Regions from separate parts of the Trinickia acidisoli genome, predicted to be linked through region 2. Evidence: riboswitches for the same ligand, from Rfam matches in the RefSeq annotation. Region 2 holds a riboswitch; the other holds the start of a gene.
The links. Region 2 has a riboswitch for glycine ahead of gcvT (glycine cleavage system aminomethyltransferase GcvT). Riboswitches for the same ligand answer to the same signal wherever they lie in the genome.
Positions count from the first base shown of each region.

Region 1: another riboswitch for glycine. It lies ahead of J3485_RS25700 (D-amino acid dehydrogenase); the one in region 2 lies ahead of gcvT (glycine cleavage system aminomethyltransferase GcvT).

Region 1 covers NZ_JAFLRG010000002.1:1,652,631-1,659,259, reverse strand. Annotated here, with positions in the region: gene ppk2 (polyphosphate kinase 2) at 1-67, shown strand, start outside; gene J3485_RS25710 (TetR/AcrR family transcriptional regulator) at 82-693, opposite strand; gene J3485_RS25705 (saccharopine dehydrogenase family protein) at 863-1,909, shown strand; glycine riboswitch at 1,925-2,015, shown strand; gene J3485_RS25700 (D-amino acid dehydrogenase) at 2,162-3,430, shown strand; gene J3485_RS25695 (Fic family protein) at 3,565-4,320, shown strand; gene J3485_RS25690 (DUF5621 domain-containing protein) at 4,382-5,605, opposite strand; gene J3485_RS25685 (hydantoinase B/oxoprolinase family protein) at 5,902-6,629, opposite strand, start outside.
Region 2 covers NZ_JAFLRG010000001.1:33,012-39,640, forward strand. Annotated here, with positions in the region: gene J3485_RS00160 (hypothetical protein) at 1-277, opposite strand, end outside; glycine riboswitch at 555-663, shown strand; glycine riboswitch at 684-850, shown strand; gene gcvT (glycine cleavage system aminomethyltransferase GcvT) at 942-2,060, shown strand; gene gcvH (glycine cleavage system protein GcvH) at 2,140-2,520, shown strand; gene gcvP (aminomethyl-transferring glycine dehydrogenase) at 2,627-5,584, shown strand; gene J3485_RS00180 (alginate lyase family protein) at 5,809-6,629, shown strand, end outside.

The DNA.
Region 1 (6,629 bases), on a different contig from region 2:
CGTGCACAACGCGGAGTACATTCGTCAGCCCGTGCCGACCGAGATGATCGTGCCGGAAATTTATTGACGGGCCTGGGGCCTTTAAAGCGGGGCCGATTTTCGCTTCGGTTTCTTCGTTGGTATCAGCATCTGCGCCAACGCTTGCAGAAACCGCGCAGGCCCTTGCGCATGCAGCGCCCGCCCGCTGCTGAGCGCGCCGTCGATGATCGTCCCAAACCTCAAAGCGAAGGTCTCGGGCTCATCGACGTGCATGGCGCCCGCCAATTCCGCCAGCCGCCGACGCAGTTCTCGCTTGTGCGCTACGGCAACCTTGCGGGCCGGGTGTTTGTCGTCGGCGTATTCCGCCGCGATGTTGATTTGCGGGCAGCCGCGATAACCGGGGCGTGCAATGCGATCGCCGATCCATTGAAGCTGGGCATCGAGTTCTTCGCGCGGCGCACCTTTGTGCTCGGCCGCCACCGCGTCCCAATGTTGCCAAAAATCCTCGTCCTCGCGCAGCAGAAAGGCTTCGATCAGATCGTCCTTCGTCGCGAAGTGGCGATATAGGCTCGTCTTGGCGACACCAGACTTCGCCACGATCAGATCCACACCCACCGCGCGCGTTCCCTCCCGATAGAAGAGCTCGCTGGCGGTCCGCAAGATACGTTCGCGCGTATCGGGTGCCGCGCCCTGCGCTTGTTCTCCCTTCTTCATCTTGGTCGGCCTCGAACGTTCCTTATGCATCTGCATTGGCGTCGATGATAGCACTACGAAGCGTGCGGCGTAGATTTCGATACAGATCGGTATCTTATTCGCTACAGATCTGTATTGACGACGCTACAGATCTGTACTATAAAGTCACCATTCCAACTCGGAGTCGAACATGAACAACAAAATGACTGTCGCGGTGTACGGTGCTACGGGCCATACGGGGCGCTTCGTCGTGGCCGAATTGAAGCGGCGCGGCTTTGGTGTCGTTCGTATCGGACGCGATGCAGAGCGCCTGAAGGAAATCAGTGCCAACGACGACAGCCCGTGGCGAGTTGCTTCGACTGACGATCCCCAACAACTCGACGCCGCAATCCGCGGGGCGCATGCCGTCATCAATTGCGCGGGGCCGTTTCTCGATACCGCGCTGCCGATCGTCGATGCAGCGTTGCGCGCGGGAATACCTTATCTCGACGTCACTGCGGAACAGCCAGCGCTCCAAGCGATCATCGACCAGCGCCATGCCGGTGCGCGTGACGCCGGCGTCAGTCTTATCCCCGCGGCGGCGTTTTACGGCGGTCTCGCCGATTTGCTCGTCACGGCAGCCGTGGATGCCGATCAGCCGATCGAAAGAGTCGATATCGCCGTCGGCCTCGACAGTTGGCATCCGACGCGCGGCACACGCGTGACCGGTGAACGCAATCATGCGACGAGGTTCGTTCAGCGTAGCGGGAAGCTGACACCGCTGCCTTCGCCGATGCCGGAGGGCGCGTGGTCGTTCGCCGAGGTGCTGGGCGATGCGGAGGTTGTCATGCTCCCCTTTACCGAAGTGCTGACCGTGTCGCGTCATTTGCGTGTCGACACGCTCGAATCTTGGTTCGGCCTCGCCGCTCTGCGTGAACTTCGCGATCCGAATACGCCGCCGCCCCAGCCGCACGACGATATGGGACGATCCGCGCAGCAATTCGTCATGGATGTCGTCGTTGCGCAGAGCGGGGTAACGCGTCGCGTGACTGCCACGGGGCAGGACATTTATGCGGTCAGCGCACCGATCATCGTCGAGGCCACAGAGCGATTGCTGAGCGGGAAGTCCGTATCGAAGGGCGGCGTCGTCAGTCTCGGTGAAATTTTCGACGCGTCGGACTTTTTGGCGGCACTCGATACGGTGAAGGTCGTTTTCGACGAAAAGAAATCGCTTGCCGAATTTTCCGTCCAAGGCTAGCCTTAGCGCGTTCCATCACGCTGCATGGAAGAGATCGCTCGATTCGAGCGACGCCGACGGAGCAACCGCCCCGGAAACTCTCAGGCAAAAGGACCTCGCAGCCGGAACATCTGGAGAGCGGCGCCATGCGCGCCCACCGAAGGGGAGCCCGCGCGGCAAGTGCGCGGGCGAAACTCTCAGGTACATGGACAGATGGGGCATCGACGCCGGTTGTTATCGGCCGGCGATGCCCAACGAACTCTGGACCATGTCATGTCACGAATTGCCGTTATCGGCGCCGGTATCACCGGCGTCACCACTGCTTACGCGCTCGCTCGGCGCGGCCACCGCGTCACCGTCCTTGAACGTCATCGCTATGCCGCGATGGAAACGTCGTTTGCGAACGGCGGGCAATTGTCGGCCAGCAATGCCGAAGTCTGGAACAGCCGCGCGACGGTGCTCAAAGGCTTACGTTGGATGTTCAAGCGCGACGCGCCGTTGCTGATGAATCCGCGTCCGAGTTGGCACAAATACAGTTGGATCGGTGAATTCCTACGGCAGATTCCCCACTATCGCAGCAACACGATCGAAACCGTTCGCCTCGCGATCGCCGCGCGCGAGCATTTGTTTTCCATCGCGCAGCGCGAAGCGATCGAGTTCGATCTCGAGCAGCGCGGTATTCTGCATTTCTACGCGACGCGCTCGGAATTCGAAGCTGCGTCGAAGGTGAACACGCTGCTGCGCGAAGGAGGACTCGATCGGCGGTCCGTTACGCCCGACGAGATTCGCGCAATCGAGCCGACGCTTCACGGCCAGTTCTATGGCGGTTTTTTCACGGAATCGGATTCGACGGGCGATATCCATAAGTTCACGCGCGGCCTCGCTCAGGCGTGCGAACGCCTTGGCGTCGAGTTTCGCTACGACACGGCGGTGCAATCGATCGACGGATCGAGCGACGGTGAGATTGCGATCGCGGCGCAGCGCGAAGGCCGCGACGAAATGGGCATGTTCGATCGCGTCGTGATTTGCGCGGGCGTTGGCAGCCGTGCGCTTGCCGCATATGTCGGCGATCACGTCAACGTGTACCCCGTGAAGGGCTATTCGATTACCGTATCGCTCGACGATCCATCGAGTCGGGAGGCCGCGCCGTGGGTGAGCCTGCTCGACGACCGCGCGAAAATCGTGACCAGCCGCCTCGGTGTCGATCGCTTTCGAGTGGCGGGGACGGCCGAACTGAACGGCGCGAATCGCGACATTCGAGCGAATCGCATCGAACCGCTCGTTCGATGGGTCCGGACGCATTTTCCCGCGGTCTCGACTTCGCGCGTCATTCCGTGGGCAGGCTTGCGCCCGATGTTGCCGAGCATGCTGCCGAGGGTTGGCCGGGGCCGTCGCCGCGGCGTGTTCTACAACACGGGGCATGGGCATCTTGGCTGGACATTGTCGGCCGCCACGGCGGAAGGCGTTGCGCAACTGGTGTCTGATGATGCGGTGGCGGCTCGCGTGCGTCCCGTAGCGGTCGGCGGTCGTCAAGGCGCTTGATTCGGTCGAGTAGGGCGAGTCCTGCGTCGCACGGGGCCGCCCGGTTCGGCTCGATTCGGTTCAAGCGAAGGCAAGCGGCTCCGGCATACGCCGGAGCGATACAATGTGGGCCTTCCGAACGCACCGGTGACTTCATGGATTCGTCCTTACACGCCTTGCTCCACACTATCGATGCCGACAAGGCAAAACTCGACGTGGCACGTCCGCTGCCGCTCAATACGCTGGGGTCGCTGCGTGACGCGCTGATGCTGGAATTGACCTATCACTCGAATGCGATCGAGGGCAACACGCTTTCGCTGCATGAAACGAAGGTCGTGCTCGAGGGAATCGCGGTAGGCGGAAAATTGCTTCGCGAACATATCGCAGTGACGAATCACCGCGACGCGATTCTCTACGTCGAGGACATCGTCGGTAGTGACGAGGGACTATCGGAGTCACAGATCCGTCATATTCACGCTCGCGTGCTCAAGGGTATCGACGATAAAGAGGCGGGCCAGTATCGCCGTGAGAACGCGGTGATCTCGGGCGCAAGCACGACGCCTCCGGATTTCTCGCTGCTGCCGGCCGAAATGGACGCGCTCATCGGCTGGCATGCGAGCGCAACGGATACGCACCCCGTCGCGCGTGCTGCCGAGCTGCATACACGGTTCGCGAAAATTCATCCGTTCTCCGATGGAAACGGCCGAACGGGCCGGCTGCTTCTCAATCTCGAGTTGATGAAGTCCGGTTATCCGCCGGCGGTGATTCGACAAGAGGAGCGTCTGGCTTACTACGAGGCGCTGGATCGGGCATGCGTGACGGGCGAGTACAGCATCATTACGCGACTCGTTGCCGAGGCGCTTGAACGCACGCTCGCGGCGTATCTCGATCTGCTTGGAAGGCGCGACTAGCCCGTAAGTTACAACGGGCTAACGACTGAGCGGGCGCGCAAGCGCCCCTTGAACTCATCGATCAAACATAAAGACCCATGCTCGACATGCTCGCCGTGAGCTGCTGCGCGGAGATGTCGACCGCCTGTTGTCCGCCGCCGCGAATCGGCAACAGTACCGTGGGCACCCCGCTCAGTCGCGTCTGCTGGAACCCGGCATCGACCAGCGTCTGCTTGAGCGCCGGATAGAATTCCGCCTTCTTGAAATCTTGAATGACCGCCGCCGTATCGCTTCCCTGATTCTCGAACACCCACCGATACAAATGAGGCAGCGTCCGCTTGAATATGCGGCGATGGTGCTCGCTGATAAAGAAGTCAGAGAACTTGACGTACTGATCGATGCGGTTATTGAGGTAGTCCCGCGTCTTGCCGCCGCCCATGAAAGCCGATGCAATCGTGCCCGGGCTCGTTTTCTTGTACCCCGGCATCTTCTGCTTCATCTTCGCGTACAAGTTGCACTGTTCCAATTCGTTGTAACTGGGCGAAGGAGGCGAAATGAACCGCGTTCCGAAATGATCGAGAAACTTCCACGCTAGGAACCATACCATCTGGGCCGCTTCGCCCTGGTTCTTGCTCACGTTCTTGTCGAGATTGACTTGGCCGCTGTGATTGCCCGGAAACGGTACGAACACCGCGTTCGTCGCGGCATTGGTGAACGTCACGCGCTTGGCATCTTGAGGCTTGAAGAAGCCTCGGGTCTCGTGCATCGATAGGACTGCTAAATAATTCTTGACGTTGCCGCGGATAGTGCTGGCGTCGACGTCACTCTTATTGCCTATCCCGGCGACAGGATCGACGGCGAAAATGTTGACGGCGATGTCAGGGAAGATCTCGCGAAGCTTATAGGCGAGCTTCGTGCAAGTCACTGCGCCGCGGCTCCACCCGAGCATGTTCACCGTTTTCGGGGCAGGGCTCAGTTCCGCGATCGTCGCGACGGCGTGCATGACGTTGTCATCCCACCCCGCGCCCGACATCACGCCGGTCACCTTCCAATTAATGTGGGTATGACCTAATTCCTTGTTGCCGAAAGTCGCCTTGGGCTGCTTGTCGCGCGTGAACGGATTGAATTGCCCCGGGATCACGCTCGTCGTCGGGCTGCTGCCGGGGCCATCGCAAATGAGAAAGTCTTTATATTCGGTGCCCGCGGCGAGACGGCCGAATTCAGCGACGATTTCGCCGGTCCCATCGCGGCTGGCGCATGTCCCGTGGTTAAAGACGGTGAATACTGGCGACGCAAATGCTGGCATAGGTATTCACCTCCTTGCCTGTTATCGTGATACTACTTATCAGGGTTTTTACCAGATGCTTGGGCGGTGCAGTGCTCAGCCGCGGCAGTGGGATCACAGCATATCAGTGCGATTGCAAATCTTGCAACGGCCGGATGAAGGTCTGATGAAGGTCTGTGGCGGGAGAGCCATGAAGCAGCGATTCAACGGGAGCGCAGCGTGACTCACTCAAGCGAAAGGCGGCGCCACAGCCAATGCCGCGACGCCGCCTCCGATGCAACTTACTCCAACACACTACAACTCATTACGACACGTTCTCAAGCCGCGCCGTATCCGCCTCCCCCCGGTGTCTGAATCACGACGACATCGTCTGCCGTTACCTGCATCCGATGCCGCGCGCCGAAATCCTCGCGCGTGCCGTCCTTGCGCTCGATCCAATTCACGCCGCTTGCGCCCGGTGCTCCGCCTGCGAGCCCGAACGGCGGCACGAGACGGCGGTTGGCGAGCATAACGGCCGTCATCGGTTCGAGAAAGCGCACGCGCCGCTCGGTGCCGTCACCGCCGCGATGACGCCCCTCGCCGCCACTGCCGCGGCGAACGCCGAACGAATCGAGCCGCACTGGGAAACGCCATTCGAGTACCTCGGGATCGGTCAAACGCGAGTTCGTCATATGCGTTTGCACCGCACTGCAGCCGTCGAATGTCGGCCCGGCACCCGCACCGCCGCAAATCGTTTCGTAGTACTGAACATGATCGTTGCCGAACGTGAAGTTGTTCATCGTGCCCTGCGCGCCCGCCATCACGCCGAGCGCCCCATAGAGCGCGTCGGTGACGACTTGCGACGTCTCCACGTTACCGGCCACGACAGCCGCCGGATAGCGCGGGTTCAGCATCGAACCTTCAGGAATCCTGATGTCGAGCGGCTTCAGGCAACCTGCATTGAGCGGAATGTCTTCGTCGACGAGCGTGCGGAAGACATACAGCACCGCTGCCTTGCAGATCGCGGACGGCGCATTGAAATTGTTCGGCTGCTGCTCGCTCGTGC
Region 2 (6,629 bases):
CGCTGCGCAACGGTTCGATGGCGTGTGCGATCGCATCGACGACGGTGCGCTCGGCCGCCTCGAACCGAATCACGCGCCAGGCCGCGACGAACAGTAGCGCGTCGGCATCGACGTCGCGGAAGACGTCGGCCAGGGTGCCCGTCGGCACGGTGCGCGCGCGTTCGATCAGCGGCGTCATCGCGTGCTCGAGCGCCTCGCTCGACGCGAACCGCACGCGACCCGCGGCCAGCAGGCCGATGTCGGGGTCGGTGCAGCAGAATCGGTTTCGGTTCGACATGATTTTCCTCCTCTGTGTTGCTGCCGGCGCGATCGCCTACGTTGCTCCGTTAGACGGAGCTGCGCGCGCCGCTATTCCCATCGACGTTCAGGATGGACCGAGCGGTGCGTTCGTCGTTCGTCGCGCATATGTGTAAGTTAGCTCGTCTTGGCGCTGCCTGCTGAGGCGCATCGCACGTTCAGTCGACAACCCCCTTCATTTGCAATCCCGGCATTTGACAACCCCGGCATTTGACAACCCCTGCATTTGACAACCCCATTACGCTCGCGTAAATTTCGCGCACGCGTCGGGAGAGCGCGCTCGCGGTAGGGTTTTTCGGCCCGCCGGCGACGCCGCCGAAGGGGCACACCCACAAACTCTCAGGCAAAAGGACCGACCGCGTCGAAAGGCCCCGCGTGAGCTGGGTTTTTCGCACTCTGGAGAGTGGCGATAGCTCGCAGCGGTGCGCCGAAGTCCGCAATCCGCGGCCGCACGCGCGAGCAAGTCGCCCACCGAAGGGGCGCGCGCATCGAGCGGGAAACGTATTCGTCCCGCCGGCGCAATCTCTCAGGTACCGAGGACAGAGGGGGCATGCACCGTATTCGCCGCAGGCAATCGAGCCGCGCGCGCGTCGATCGGCATGGCCCTTTTTTGTTTTCGCGAACCTTTGCGTGCCGAGACCTTCATGACCGAACTGAAACACACCCCGCTCAACGCCGCTCACCGTGCCCTCAATGCGCGCATGGTCGATTTCGGCGGCTGGGACATGCCCGTCAACTACGGCTCGCAGATCGACGAACACCAAGCCGTACGCGGCGATGCCGGGATGTTCGACGTCTCGCACATGTGCGTCGTCGATTTCGCCGGCGCGCGCGCCCGTGCGTTTTTCGAGTATGCGATCGCCAACAACGTCGGCAAGCTGCAAACGCCGGGCCGGGCCCTCTATTCGTGCATGCTGAACGAGCGCGGTGGCGTCATCGACGATCTGATCGTCTACTTTTTCGCTGACGACTGCTTTCGCGTCGTCGTCAATGCCGGCACGGCCGAGAAGGACATCGCCTGGTTCAAGCGGTTGAACGAGGAGCGCGGCTTCGGCCTCGCCATCACGCCGCGTCGCGATCTCGCGATCGTCGCCGCCCAGGGACCGAACGCGCGCGCGAAGGTCTGGCAGGTGCTGCCCGCTGTGCGCGAGGCGACCGAAGCGCTCAAGCCGTTCAACGCGGCGCGCGTGAGCGTTGCGCCGTACGGCGAGCTGACGATTGCGCGCACGGGCTACACCGGCGAGGACGGCTTCGAAATCATTGTGCCGGCGGCGCAGGTCGTCGCGCTCTGGCAAGCGCTGCAAGCGGCCGGCGTGCATCCGTGCGGGCTCGGCGCGCGCGATACGCTGCGGCTCGAAGCGGGCATGAATCTGTACGGCCAGGACATGGACGAAGACGTATCCCCGCTCGACGCCGGGCTTGCCTGGACCGTCGATCTGGCCGCCCCGCGCGATTTCGTGGGCCGCGCCGCCCTCGAGCGCGACGGCTCGCGGTACGTGTTCGTCGGCCTCGTCCTGCAAAAAGAAAACGGCAAGGCCGGCGGCGTGCTGCGTGCGCACCAAAAGGTACTGACACCGCTTGGCGAAGGCGAAATCACGAGCGGTACGTTCTCGCCGACGATGCAGGAATCGATCGCATTCGCGCGCGTGCCGAAGGGGGTGTGCCCCGGCGAGCGCGTACAGGTTCAGATCCGGGACAAGGCGCTGCCCGCAAGCGTGGTAAAACTGCCGTTCGTGCGGGGCGGCAAGGTGCTCGTCGCCTAAATCGAAGGCGCGGCCCCGCGCGCGTCTCGGTCCTTACGCTTTCAATTCAACGCATTTCCTATTTCCCCAGGAGCTTCAAATGAGCAACGTCCCGGCCGATCTGAAATACACCGAGGAACATGAGTGGATCAGAACCGAAGCTGACGGCACGGTGTCGGTGGGCATCACCGACCACGCGCAAGAGACGCTCGGCGACATCGTTTTCCTCGAGCTGCCCTCGGTCGGCAAGACGATCGCGGCCGGCGATGCGATCGGCGTCGTCGAATCGGTGAAGGCGGCCTCCGACATCTACTCACCCGTTTCGGGCGAGATCGTCGCCGTCAACGATGCGATCGTCGACACGCCCGACGCCGTCAACGAGGACGCCTACGCAAGCTGGCTGTTCAAGGTGAAGCTCGCGGACGCCGGCTCGGTCGACAAGCTGCTCGATGCCGCCGCCTATCAGAAGCTCGTCGGCTGAGCCGTTCCTTACGTTTCCTGCCGCGCGGCGCGTTTTGCGGCCCTGAGCCCGAACCGCCGCGCCCCCCAAGTTGCACTACAAGCCGCGTACTACAAGCTGCCCTATCATGAAGCTCGAACATCCGGATCGTCTGATGAACCGCTCCCCTCTCTCGCTCGCCGCGCTCGAAGCGCATGACGCTTTTGCCGAGCGGCACATCGGCCCGGATGACGCCGATCAGCACAAGATGCTGGCGGCGCTCGGTTTCGAGTCGCGCGCCGCGCTGATCGATGCCGTGATCCCACGGGCGATCCGCCGCGCCGACACGCTACCGCTCGGCCCGTTCGAGCAGCCGCGCAGCGAGGCCGAGGCGCTCGCGCGGCTGCGCGAGCTCGCGGACAAGAACGAGGTGTTCCGCACCTACATCGGGCAGGGTTATTACAACACGCACACGCCGGCCGTCATTTTGCGCAACGTGCTCGAGAATCCGGCGTGGTACACGGCCTATACGCCGTATCAACCCGAAATCTCGCAAGGCCGGCTCGAGGCGCTGCTCAACTTTCAGCAGATGATCGGCGACTTGACCGGGCTTGAAATCTCCAATGCCTCACTGCTCGACGAAGCAACCGCCGCGGCCGAAGCGATGACGCTGCTGCAGCGCGCCGGCAAATCGAAGTCGAACGTTTTCTATGTGGCTGACGACGTGCTGCCGCAGACGATCGAAGTCGTGCGCACGCGCGCCGAGCCGATCGGCATCGACGTGCGGGTCGGTCCGGCGGAGGCCGCGGCCGGCGCGAGCGCGTTCGGCGTGCTGCTGCAATATCCGGGCGCGAACGGCGACGTACGCGACTACCGCGCGCTCGCGCAAGCCGTGCATGCGGCGGGCGGCCATGTCGTCGTCGCGGCCGATCTGCTCGCGCTCACGCTGCTGACGCCCCCGGGCGAGTGGGGCGCCGACGTCGCGGTCGGCACTTCGCAACGTTTCGGCGTGCCGATCGGCTTCGGCGGGCCGCATGCCGCGTACATGGCCGTGCGCGACGAATTCAAGCGGCAGATGCCGGGCCGGCTCGTCGGCGTGACCGTCGATGCGCAAGGCAAGAGCGCGCTGCGCCTCGCGCTGCAAACGCGCGAGCAGCACATTCGCCGCGAGAAGGCCACTTCCAACGTTTGCACGGCGCAAGCGCTGCTCGCGATCATGGCGAGCATGTACGCCGTCTATCACGGGCCTCATGGTTTGAAATCGATCGCCCGGCGCGTGCATCGCGTGGCGGCGCTGCTTGCCGCCGGCGTGAAGCAACTCGGCTACACGCTTGCCAACGACACCTTCTTCGACACGCTGACGATCGAGACGGGCTCGCGCACGGCGGCTGCGCACGATGCCGCCAAGCGTATGCGCATCAATCTGCGCCGCGTGAGCGATACGCAGGTCGGCGTTTCGGTGGACGAGACGACCAAGCGTGCCGATCTCGCCGATTTGCTCTCGCTCTTCGCGCATGCGGCCGGCGCGATCGACGTGCCGCACGTCGACGCGCTCGATGCGGCGCTCACGCGCGCCGAGGAGCAAGGCCAAGGCGGCGATTCGGCCGCGCTGCCCGCCGCGCTCGCGCGCACGAGCGCCTACCTCACGCACCACGTCTTCAACCGTCACCATTCGGAAACGGAGATGCTGCGCTATCTGCGCAGCCTGGCCGACAAGGATCTTGCGCTCGACCGCTCGATGATTCCGCTCGGCTCGTGCACGATGAAGCTGAACGCGACCTCGGAGATGCTACCTGTCACGTGGCCCGAGTTTTCGCAGATCCACCCGTTCGCGCCGGCCGAGCAGACGGTCGGCTACCGCGAAATGATCGATCAGCTCGAACAGATGCTCGTCGCGGCCACGGGCTACGCGGCCGTTTCGCTGCAGCCGAACGCGGGCTCGCAAGGCGAGTACGCGGGCCTCTTGATCATCCACGCCTATCACGCGGCACGCGGCGAGGGCCATCGCGACGTCTGCCTGATTCCGGCTTCGGCGCACGGCACGAATCCGGCGTCGGCGCATATGGCGGGGATGAAAGTCGTCGTCGTCGGCTGCGACGAGCAGGGCAACGTCGACATCGAAGACTTGCAGGCGAAGGCGGCCGAGCATGCGGCGCGGCTCGCGGCGATCATGATCACCTACCCGTCGACACACGGCGTGTTCGAGCAGAACGTGCGCGAGATCTGCGAGATCGTGCATGCCCACGGCGGGCAAGTCTATGTCGACGGCGCGAACATGAACGCGATGGTCGGGCTCACGGCGCCGGGGCAGTTCGGCGGCGACGTTTCGCACTTGAACCTGCACAAGACGTTCTGCATCCCGCACGGCGGCGGCGGCCCTGGCGTTGGTCCGGTCGCGGTCGGCGCGCATCTGGCGCAGTTCCTGCCGAACCAGACTTCATCGGGCTATCGTCGCGCCGAGAACGGTATCGGTGCCGTCTCGGCCGCGCCGTACGGCTCGGCGTCGATTTTGCCGATCTCGTGGATGTATGTCGCGATGATGGGCGCGAAGAACCTGACGGCGGCGACGGAAGTGGCGATTCTGAACGCGAACTACGTCGCCAAATGCCTGGCGTCGCACTATCCGGTGCTGTACTCGGGCCCCGGCGGGCTCGTCGCGCACGAGTGCATCCTCGACCTGCGCCCGATCAAGGACGCGAGCGGGATTTCCGTCGACGACGTCGCCAAGCGTTTGGCCGACTATGGCTTCCATGCGCCGACGATGAGCTTCCCGGTGCCGGGCACGCTGATGGTCGAGCCGACCGAGTCCGAATCGAAGGAGGAGCTCGACCGCTTCATCGAGGCGATGATCGCGATTCGCGAGGAGATTCGCGCCGTCGAACAAGGGCGTGCCGATCGCGAGGACAACCCGCTCAAGCATGCGCCGCATACGGCGGCGGTCGTGACGGCCAACGAGTGGCCGCATGCGTACTCGCGCGAGGCGGCGGCCTACCCGCTGCCGTCGCTCGTGACGCGCAAGTACTGGCCGCCCGTCGGCCGCGCTGACAATGCTTACGGCGACCGCAATCTGTTCTGCTCTTGCGTGCCTATCGCGGATTACGCCTGACGGCGGCTGCGGCAAGCGGGCGTGCGTCGCTCGTCGGCAATACCGGCTACCATCTCACACCGCGGATCAAGCTACAGAAGGAGCGACCGATGGGACGAGAGGTGCAGACGGTGCCGGCGCACATACCCCGCGCGCAATGGCGCACACCGGGCTTGCGTATCGACGAACGGCCGGGGCTGCGGCCGGGGGCATCCCTCGCGGCCTGGCTGATCGCCTGCGCGGGCATGCTCGCGCCCGCCGGGGCGGCGCGCGCGGCGATGAACTTCTGCGCGGCGCCGGCTATGCAGACGAGCGAGCGCGCGAGCGCGGCGCCCGCGGTGCAGGCGCTCGTCAAGCGTGTCGCGGCACGGCTGAACGATCAGCCGAAGCCGCTCGCACACTTGCACACCGAAGGCACGCTGCCGCACGAAGGGATCCACGACCAGAGCGTCGAGGCCGAGCAGGATCTCGAGCTCATGCGCGATGCGGCGCTGGTCTGGCGCGCGACGGGCGAGGAACGTTATCTGCGCCTCGTCGACCGTTTCCTGCTGGCCTGGGCCACGACCTATCAGCCGAGCTTCGATCCGATCGACGAGACGCATTTCGATTCGATGATTCTCGCGTACGACTTGACCGCGAGCGCGCTGCCCGTGAAGACGCGCAACGCGACGGCCGCGTTCATCGCGAAGCTCGCGAATGGTTACGTCGAGCGCTTGGGCGCGCAGCCGCGTCCGCTGACGGGCACCTTCCGCAACAACTGGGAGAGCCATCGCGTCAAGCTCGTCGCCATGGCCGCGTTCACGCTCGACGACCGCAAGCTCATCAATGCGGCGCAGCGGTTGTTCGTCGAGCAGATCGGCACGAACATCGCCCCCGACGGCACGACGGTCGATTTCACCGAGCGCGATGCGCTCCATTACGTGACGTACGACTTGCAGCCGCTCGTCGTTGCGGCGCTGGCGGCGCGGCGCCACAACCGCAATTGGCTCGCCGTGCGCGCGCCGAGCGGGGCATCGCTCGGGCTCGCGCTCGATTGGCTCGTGCCGTATGCGCTCGGCGAAAAGAC